Regions from separate parts of the Mycolicibacterium nivoides genome, predicted to be linked through region 1. Evidence: predicted binding sites of a transcription regulator. Region 1 holds the regulator's gene; the other holds the start of a gene.
What was found. Region 1 encodes LexA, which represses DNA repair genes until DNA is damaged. Its sites were predicted from a motif close to CGAACANNTGTTCG; they were not measured.
Positions count from the first base shown of each region.

Region 2: a site for LexA is predicted at 2,938-2,951, ahead of cofD (2-phospho-L-lactate transferase). Genes of this name have one in related genera too.

Region 1 covers NZ_CP034072.1:670,159-674,574, reverse strand. Annotated here, with positions in the region: gene EH231_RS03350 (alpha/beta fold hydrolase) at 1-137, shown strand, start outside; gene EH231_RS03345 (PhzF family protein) at 206-892, shown strand; gene nrdR (transcriptional regulator NrdR) at 916-1,371, opposite strand; gene EH231_RS03335 (LysM peptidoglycan-binding domain-containing protein) at 1,536-2,033, opposite strand; gene lexA (transcriptional repressor LexA) at 2,288-3,007, shown strand; gene EH231_RS03325 (LGFP repeat-containing protein) at 3,059-4,416, opposite strand, start outside.
Region 2 covers NZ_CP034072.1:4,676,274-4,680,689, reverse strand. Annotated here, with positions in the region: gene EH231_RS22730 (NUDIX hydrolase) at 1-363, opposite strand, end outside; gene EH231_RS22725 (coenzyme F420-0:L-glutamate ligase) at 396-1,751, opposite strand; gene cofD (2-phospho-L-lactate transferase) at 1,748-2,731, opposite strand; gene EH231_RS22715 (WhiB family transcriptional regulator) at 3,152-3,415, shown strand; gene EH231_RS22710 (metallopeptidase family protein) at 3,462-3,884, opposite strand; gene EH231_RS22705 (DUF3499 domain-containing protein) at 4,014-4,416, shown strand, end outside.

The DNA of each region.
Region 1 (4,416 bases):
AACCGTCGGTCTACGACCAGGATCGGCTCCGCGCCCTGCTGCGCAGCGGACGGACCGAATCGGCGATGACCGGGCCGTTCGATACCCAGATCGCGGTGCTCGACGCGATGGACGCCGACGAACGCAGCGCGACCTGACCTTCTACCCGAACGGGGTCTCGTCGCGGTCCGCCCGGGGAGGGTGGGCGGCGACGTAGCATCGGACCATGGCCATCGACGTCACCGTGTTACGCGTGTTCACCGACTCCGACGGCAAGTACGGCAATCCGCTCGGCGTCGTCGACAACAGCACCGTCGCCCCCGGCGACCGGCAACGGATCGCGGCCGAATTGGGTTACAGCGAAACCATATTCATCGATCTGCCGCAGCCCGGCGGCAACTCGGCCAGTGCTCACATCTTCACCCCGGTCGCCGAGCTGCCGTTCGCAGGGCACCCGACGGTCGGTGCCTCGTGGTGGCTGCGCGAAACAGGGCTGCCGGTCCACACCCTGCGAGTGCCCGCGGGAATCCTCCAGGTGGAGTACGACGACGATCGCGCCGTCGTCAACGCCCGCTCGGAGTGGGCACCGGAGTTCGCCATCTACGACCTGGCCTCGGTCGACGAGTTGCTCGCCGCCGATCCCGACGATTTCACCGATGCCGACGAGAACTACCTGTGGGCCTGGATCGACGAGGCGAACGGCACCTTGCGATCGAGGTCGTTCGCCCCGCACCTGGGGATCCCCGAAGATGAGGCCACCGGCGCGGCGGCGGTGCGGATGACCGACTATCTCAGCCGGGATCTGACGATCATCCAGGGCAAGGGCTCGGTGATCGAGACCCGCTGGAGTCCGGAGGGCTGGGTTCGCCTGGCCGGCCGCGTCGTCAACGACGGCACCTCCCGACTGGACTGAACCGGGACCGAACCCGGGCCGGATTACGCCTCGGCGCGGTGGGCCCGCAGGGCCTCGATCTCGCGCTCGAAGTCTTCGGCTGACGAAAATGACCGGTACACCGAGGCGAATCTCAAGTAGGCGACCTCGTCGAGTTCGCGAAGCGGTCCGAGTATCGCCAGGCCGACCTCGTGACTGGGGATCTCGGGTGTGCCCAGTCCGCGGACGGCGTCCTCGACCTTCTGTGCAAGTACGTTGAGGGCGTCGTCATCGACCTGCCTGCCCTGACAGGACCGACGTACCCCGCGGATGACCTTCTCGCGGCTGAACGGCTCGGTCACCCCGCTGCGCTTCACCACGGCCAGCACGGCCGTCTCAACAGTGGTGAATCGGCGTCCGCATTCAGGGCAGGACCGCCGGCGCCGGATGGCCTGTCCCTCGTCGGTCTCGCGGGAATCAACCACACGCGAATCAGGGTGACGGCAGAACGGACAATGCATTACCGCTCCTTCGTCATGCCGCCGGACAACTAGCTCGAGCGCCCTTGAGCGTACCCGCGTTGCCCGCGGGAGACTCACCGCCGGGTGCAGTGGGGTGTAGGTGCTCAAGCCGACGCCGGCCAGTGTGGCTGGCAGCCAGGACGATTCAGCGGACATCGCACTGCTCAGCCAACCGGGGCGAGCAGCGTCTGCCCTGCGTCGATCGCCACCGAGTCGAGCTGGTTGAGATCGCGGATCTGCTCGACGACCCGGGCCACCGGAGCATCCGGGGCGACGCGCCGGGCCACCTGCTGCAGCGTCTCCCCCGACTTCACCTGGACCACGGCCAGTTCGGTCGGCGTCGGAGTCTCGGCGCCCACGACCCCGCCGAGTTGTGCCACCAACCCCAGCCACACGGTGATGCCGGCGGCGACGAGAGCCAACAGGACCGTGGTCAACGGCGTGATGGGCCGGCTGCGATGAGACGCCCGCGACATCAGTACGCCGGTTCCGCGGTATCGGACCGCACCGATGTCGGGACGGGACGGCGCGGGCCGCTGGACCCGGCGTACCGGCCGCGGCGCGGCGGCGCCGAACTGGGCGCGGGCGCGGGGCGGCTGCGACTTCTGCGTGGCCCGAACAGCGCTGGAACGGCTATCGGCGGGGATATCGATGATCGCCATCTGACTGCCTTTCGGTGGGTCGTGTTCGCTCTTGTGTTCGAACATAGTCGCTCATGTGTTCGATGGATAGAACATGTGATCGAACTGTTGCCAAACGATAGAACGGACCACCGACAAGTTCGGGCCGCGAAGCCCGCGCACGACCCGCGCCAGGCCCCTCGTGAGCCCCTCGCGCATCCCACCAGCGGACACGCGCGCAACACGCGTCGAACACATGTTTGATTAATGTTCGACCAGCGACTACATTCGGCCTCATGAGCGACGACCGCAGCAGGGACGGCAGCATCGACAGCCCGGCCGGATCGGACAGCGCGGGCCCACGCCGGGCCGAGGGCGGCCTCACCGACCGGCAACGGACCATCCTCGACGTGATCCGCGCGTCGGTGACCAGTCGCGGCTACCCGCCCAGCATCCGCGAGATCGGCGACGCGGTCGGCTTGACCTCGACCTCATCGGTCGCCCATCAGTTGCGCACCCTCGAACGCAAGGGCTACTTGCGGCGCGACCCCAACCGGCCGCGTGCCGTCGACGTGCGCGCCTCCGACGATCCGGCGGCCGCAGTGGTGTCCACCGATGTGGCCGGCTCCGACGCGTTACCCGAACCGACCTTCGTGCCGGTGCTGGGGCGCATCGCCGCGGGTGGTCCCATCCTGGCCGAGCAGGCCGTCGAAGACGTCTTCCCGCTGCCCCGCGAACTGGTCGGCGAAGGCTCGCTGTTCCTGCTCAAGGTCGTCGGAGACTCGATGGTCGACGCCGCGATCTGCGACGGCGACTGGGTGGTGGTGCGCCAGCAGAGCGTGGCCGACAACGGCGACATCGTGGCAGCCATGATCGACGGCGAAGCCACCGTCAAGACATTCAAGCGGACGCGCGGTCAGGTCTGGCTCATGCCGCACAACCCGGCGTACGACCCGATCCCGGGCAACGACGCCGCGGTGCTCGGCAAGGTCGTCACCGTGATCCGCAAGATCTGACCAGCCGAGATCGGGCCCGGCCGCACCTCGATGTGGCCGGGCCTTTCGATTTCAGTCGGCTCGCACAAATCCGTTTGTGCGAGCGAATTCCTCACTGGCGAACCAGATCTCGGCCGTCGCGTCGTCGTACTCGCTGCTGTCGGGCGCCCAGTACCGACCGGACTTCGTGTCGGCCTTGATCGGGTAGCCCTCCGGTGCGCGGTTCGGGTCGTCCAGCGGTAGGTGAATGGCCGTGGCGCTGGGGATCTCATCGAGTTCGATGGCCGCATGGCGCCCACTGTGGGCCTCGCTGCTATAGGCCTCACTGCTGTAGGCCTGGCTGCTGCTGTAGGCCTCGGCCTCGGTGATGACCCGGGTCGGAGCGGTGTCGACGTTGTCCTGATCGCTCGGCACGGCCAAGCCCGCCGCCGCGAAACCCGCCGCTTCACGCACCCCGCCGGCCGGGCTCGCGAGCGCCCGGGTATCCGTCAGGTCCTCGTCCGCGAGTTCCGCTTCGATCTCACCTTCGGTGTCATCACCTTCGGCGACTTCCTCGAAGTCGGCATCTATGGGCGCGTCGGGATCCTCGTCCTCGTCGAAATCGTCGTCCTCGAAGTCATCTTCTTCGAAGTCGTCGTCATCATCGAAGTCGTCGTCGTCCTGGTAGCCGTCGTCTTCGTACCTGTCGTAACGCTGTTGGGGCTCCGGGCCGGCCAGCTGCGAGGAATCCTCGGGTGGCTCGTCCTCCTCGCCCGGCGCTCCATAGCCGCCGGGCGATCCGTGCGGAGCGGCCCATTGACTGACCGGCATCGCGATGTCGGTGGGACCGTCGTACGGGGACGCCGCCGCGCCCCCCGCCGATTCCTCGCCCGGCCCGGCGAATCGCGCCGTCGTGGCCTCACCGGCACCGTAGACGGAACTCGGCGCGTAACCCGCCTCCCGCGCCCCGCGCTCGTCACCGAACTCGTCGTCGTACCCACGCGATTCGTAGCGCGCGTCGTCGTACCCGCCCTCGTCATAGCGCGGTTCGCCGGGACCGCCGTCGTAGTCGTCGTCGAACGGATCGTGGTCGAAGTCGTCATCGTCACCGGCCCGGCGGCGGTGCCACAGCGCCGCACCAACGATCAGCCCTGCGAGCAGCAGAACCGGGACCACCGCGATCAGCCACCACCAGCTCCAATGCCAGGAGAACGGCTTCTTGGTGTCCGGGCCGGAAGGCTGCGGACCGGTGGCGTGCGGCTGTCCCACACCCGGAACCTCCAGCCCGCTCAGCTCGGAGGCGAGTTTCGAGGGCTCGGTGGTGAACGTGTTGGCGTCGCGGTCCCAGGAGATCGCTCCACCGCTGAACCGCTGGCTGATGACGGTGCCGTCTTCGGTCTGGTCGGCCATCGGGGCGCCCAGTGCGCCCTTCGCCCCGCCGAGCTTGTCCC
Region 2 (4,416 bases), 2.9 Mb from region 1:
ATCGAGGTGGCGGGTCGGCACGCCCAGTGAGCAGGTCACCGGATGTACGTGCAGCGCCGCCAGTTGCGGGTCGATGGTCAATCCGGCGATGCCGGACTCCTCGGTGGCCTCGCGCAGTGCCGCCGAAGCCATGTCGGAATCCGATTCCTCACAGTGGCCGCCGAGCTGCAGCCAGCGGCCGAAGCGGGGATGCAGGGTGAGCAACGTCTGGGTCCCGGTGTGATCGACGACCAGTGCCGACGCGGTGATGTGGCCGGGCACGCACGCGCGCAGGCACGCATCGGGACGGGCGGCCAGGAACGACAGCACCGCGTGCCGCAGGGTGTCCTGACCGGGATCGGCCGTCTGCCAATGCGTCAGCATCTCGACGGCGGAGGCGTGCAGGCTCTCGGCGCTCACTTCACGACCAGCAGGCCGTCGGTGGGCACCGGGTCGCGCGGCGGTTGCGGATCGGCGGCATGACCGATCGCGATGGCGCCCAACGGCTCCCAATCGGGGGGAAGGTCGAGCTCGGCACGCACCAGGTCACCGGCGAAGATGGTCGAGCCGATCCAGCAGCTGCCCACGTCGCGTACCGCCAGCGCCACCAGCAGGGCCTGCACCGCGGCGCCCACCGCGACGGTGAACATGGTGTGCTCGGCCTGGGTACGGGCCTCGTCGGGATAGCTGTGGGCGCCGTCGGGAACCAGGAACGGAATCACCAGTTCCGGAGCGTCGTACAGGATCTGACCGCGGTTCACGCGCCGCTCCACGGACTCCGGGTCCCGGCCGTCCCCGGTGAGATCGGTCCGCCACCGATCCTTCATCCGGTCCAGCAGCCGGGTGCGGGTGGCGTTGTCCTGCACCCAGACGAAGCGCACCGGACGGGTGTGATGCGGGGCGGGCGCGGTGAGTGCCTCGCTGACGGCAGCTTCGATGAGCGCGTGGTCCACCGGCTCGTGGGAGAACGTGCGCACCGAGCGACGCAGGAGCTGAGCTTGGTTGCGCCCCATCTCGATTGCCTCGGCGGTACCGAGCCAGAACAGGTCGTCCTCGCCGGAGCGCAGCAGCGTGCGGGCGTTCGATCCGTCGTCGGTCAGCTCCAGCCCACGCACCACCGCGACGGGGATCGCGGTGAGCTTGCCCTTCACCAGATCGGCTGCCGCAGCGATCTCGTCGGCCACCGCCACCTCGGTGACCAGAAGTTCGTTACCGTGCCGGTCGCGTGCGCCGGCGTATCCGTGCAGGACGGTGAGCCCGGACGCACCGATCGCGAAATCGGCTTGGCCGTTGCGCCAGGCGCGGCCCATGGTGTCGGTGATCACGACGGCGAGGTTGATGCCGAGTCGCTCACGCAGGCGTTCGCGCAGGACCCGAGCGCTCCCGTCGGGATCCACCGGCAGTAGCGCCAATTCATTGGAGTCGACGTTCGACCCGTCGACTCCGGCGGCGGCCTGGACCAGGCCGATTGCGTTCTCGGTGATCAGCGTCCGGCCCTTGCGAGCCAGTACCCGGACCGCTTCGGAATCGATAAGCTTGCGCCGCAAGGTATCCCGCTCTTCCGGATCGGAAGGGGCGGTGACGATGCGGCCTTCGCACTTCGACACGATCTTGCTGGTGATGACAAGTACGTCCCCGTCGCGCAGCCATGGCGCGGCCTCGGCCAGCGCGGTGGCCAGGTCATCCCCGGGCCGGAACTCGGGAAGACCTGGTACCGGCAGAATCTCGACGCGGCCGGCGGACCCGTGCTCGGTGTTCGCGTCGGTGGTCACAACGGGACTCCTGCGAGATCCAGACCGGCGCGCACCATCTCGGCGGTGGTGGGCGGGTCGGTCATCAGCAGTGGCACGGCGCGCACCTTCACGCCCTCGATCTCGGCGTCATCGCCTTCGTGTACCAGCCAGCCGTCCAGGATGCCGGTGCCCGACCGGGCGCCGAAGTGCTGACCGACGGCCTGTGAGGTGGACTCCACACCGATGATGGAGAGGCACTCATCTGCCATGCCGCGCAACGGTTTTCCGTTGATGATAGGGGAGTAGCCGATCACCGGCGCCTCGGTCGAGCGCAGTGCGCCCCGGACTCCCGGGATCTGCAGGATCGGTCCGATGCTCACGACCGGATTTGACGGCGCCAGCAACACCACGTCGGCATCGGCGATGGCCTCGGCGACGCCCGGCGCCGCGGTTGCCTGTTCCGCACCGACGAACGCAAAGCTGTGCGAGGGCACCTGCGCGCGGTAGCGCACCCACCACTCCTGGAAATGGATGGCTCGGCGTTCGCCGTCGGCGGGGTCGGTGATCACCACGTGGGTCTCACTGCGGTCGTCGGTGACGGGCAACAGCTGCGCCCCGGGTGACCAGCGCTTACACAGCGCCTCGGTGACCTGCGACAGCGGGTAGCCGGCGCGCAGCATCTGGGTGCGGACCAGATGGGTGGCGAGGTCCCGGTCGCCCAGACCGAACCAGTCGGGTTGCACACCGTATGCGGCCAGTTCTTCCTTGGCGTGCCAGGTCTCATCCTTGTGGCCCCAACCGCGCTCGGGGTCGATACCGCCGCCCAGGGTGTACATGCAGGTATCGAGGTCCGGGCAGATCCGGACTCCGTGCATCCAGGCGTCGTCGCCGACGTTCACGATCGCTGTGAGTTCGTGCTTGCTGTCGCTCCCGGCAAACTGCCCGAGACCCAACAGGTGCTGCACCCCCAGCAAAAACCGGGCGCCTCCGACGCCGCCGACCAGAACGGTGATCTTCACAACGTCCGACCCTAGGCGTTCCAGGCTCGCGGATGGAAACGACGTCGTCACGGGCAGGACACGCCGATGTCGCGACGCGCCGATTTGACATTACGAGATGGTATGAATTCGCGCCCTGGCGCTTGACCCCGGCAGCTAACACGTGTGTAATCACAGATGTGTCATTTCCCGGTCGGTGACTGATTCCGGTGTCGCAGACCGAGATTCGATCATTTGTTCGAATGGGGTGACCGCATATCGCAATAGTGGGGCTCCACTTAGGATCTACGAGACCGAGTGAGGAGGCGGGGGATAATGTCTTATGAGAGCGGCGATTTCGATCGTGTGGTCCGGTTCGACAACCGGCTACTCGGCTCACTGGACAACGCACCGCACATCAATGCGGCACCGGCACCGCTGGGGGAGGCTGGACGCCCTCAGCTGAGTTTGGTTCCCGAGCACATTGATGTTGATCCGGAAGCCGAAGACGACCAATGGCAGGAACGTGCGCTGTGCGCGCAGACCGACCCGGAGGCGTTCTTCCCGGAGAAGGGCGGGTCAACCCGCGAGGCCAAGCGCATCTGCCTGGGGTGCGAAGTGAAAGACGCATGCCTGGAGTACGCGCTCGCGCACGATGAGCGTTTTGGTATTTGGGGAGGCCTGTCCGAGCGGGAGCGTCGCCGGCTCAAACGCGGCATCATCTGACGCTCTGGCTCGATGGAGCGCTCACCGCAGGGTGTGGCGCTCGGTGTCAGTCGTCGTCGATCGTCGGGTCGATGACTGACGGTTCTACTCCCAGATAGGTGGCCACTTGGGCCACCAGGATTTCATGCAGCAGGTCCGCGAGCTCATCGGATCCTTTGACCCGGCGCTCGATGGGCTTGCGGAACAAGACAATTCGAGCCCGGGTCGCATTTCCTCTGACGTCGACCCCAGCAGGTATCAGCCGCGCCAATGCGATCGGTCCGTCGGCGATGACCTCGGGTGGCCATTGCACACTGTCCGGATCTTTCGGAGACATCCGCGGAATCTCGTCGACAGCGACGTCGAGTTCTCGCAGGCGCGACGCCCACCGACGTTCGACCGGCTCGTAGGCCTCCAGTACCGCCATGTCGAACCGCTCGGCCCGGCTGCGCCAGCCGGGAACCGAGCGGGGAAGCAGCGGCCCGCGCATATCGCGGCCGCGGCGCGATCGCCATGGGTTCCGCTGGGCCACGGCGATGATCGTAACGGTTCGGGATCGGGGCCCCGACGGCCGCGTGTCCGGCGGCGCACAGCGATCGTCCAAAGTAATCTCTGGAGCGTGAATGTTCCCCGTCGCTGCTGCCGGCCCGGGTGCCCGCACTATGCCGTGGCGACGCTGACTTTTGTCTACTCCGACTCCACGGCGGTGGTCGGACCCTTGGCCACGGTGTCTGAGCCTCATTCCTGGGATTTGTGTGTCGGCCACGCCGGCCGTATCACGGCTCCGCGGGGCTGGGAGCTGGTCCGGCACGCCGGGCCGCTGCCCACTCATCCCGATGAAGACGATCTGGTGGCGTTGGCAGATGCGGTCCGCGAAGGCCAGCCCGGTGCGGTTCCCCGGGGTGGGGTGGTGGCCGGGTTCTCCGATCCCGCCACCGGTCTGGGTACCAGCGCGGTGATGGCACCGCAGGCGCGACCGGCGGAGACCAACGGACGTCGTCGCGGGCACCTGCGGGTGTTGC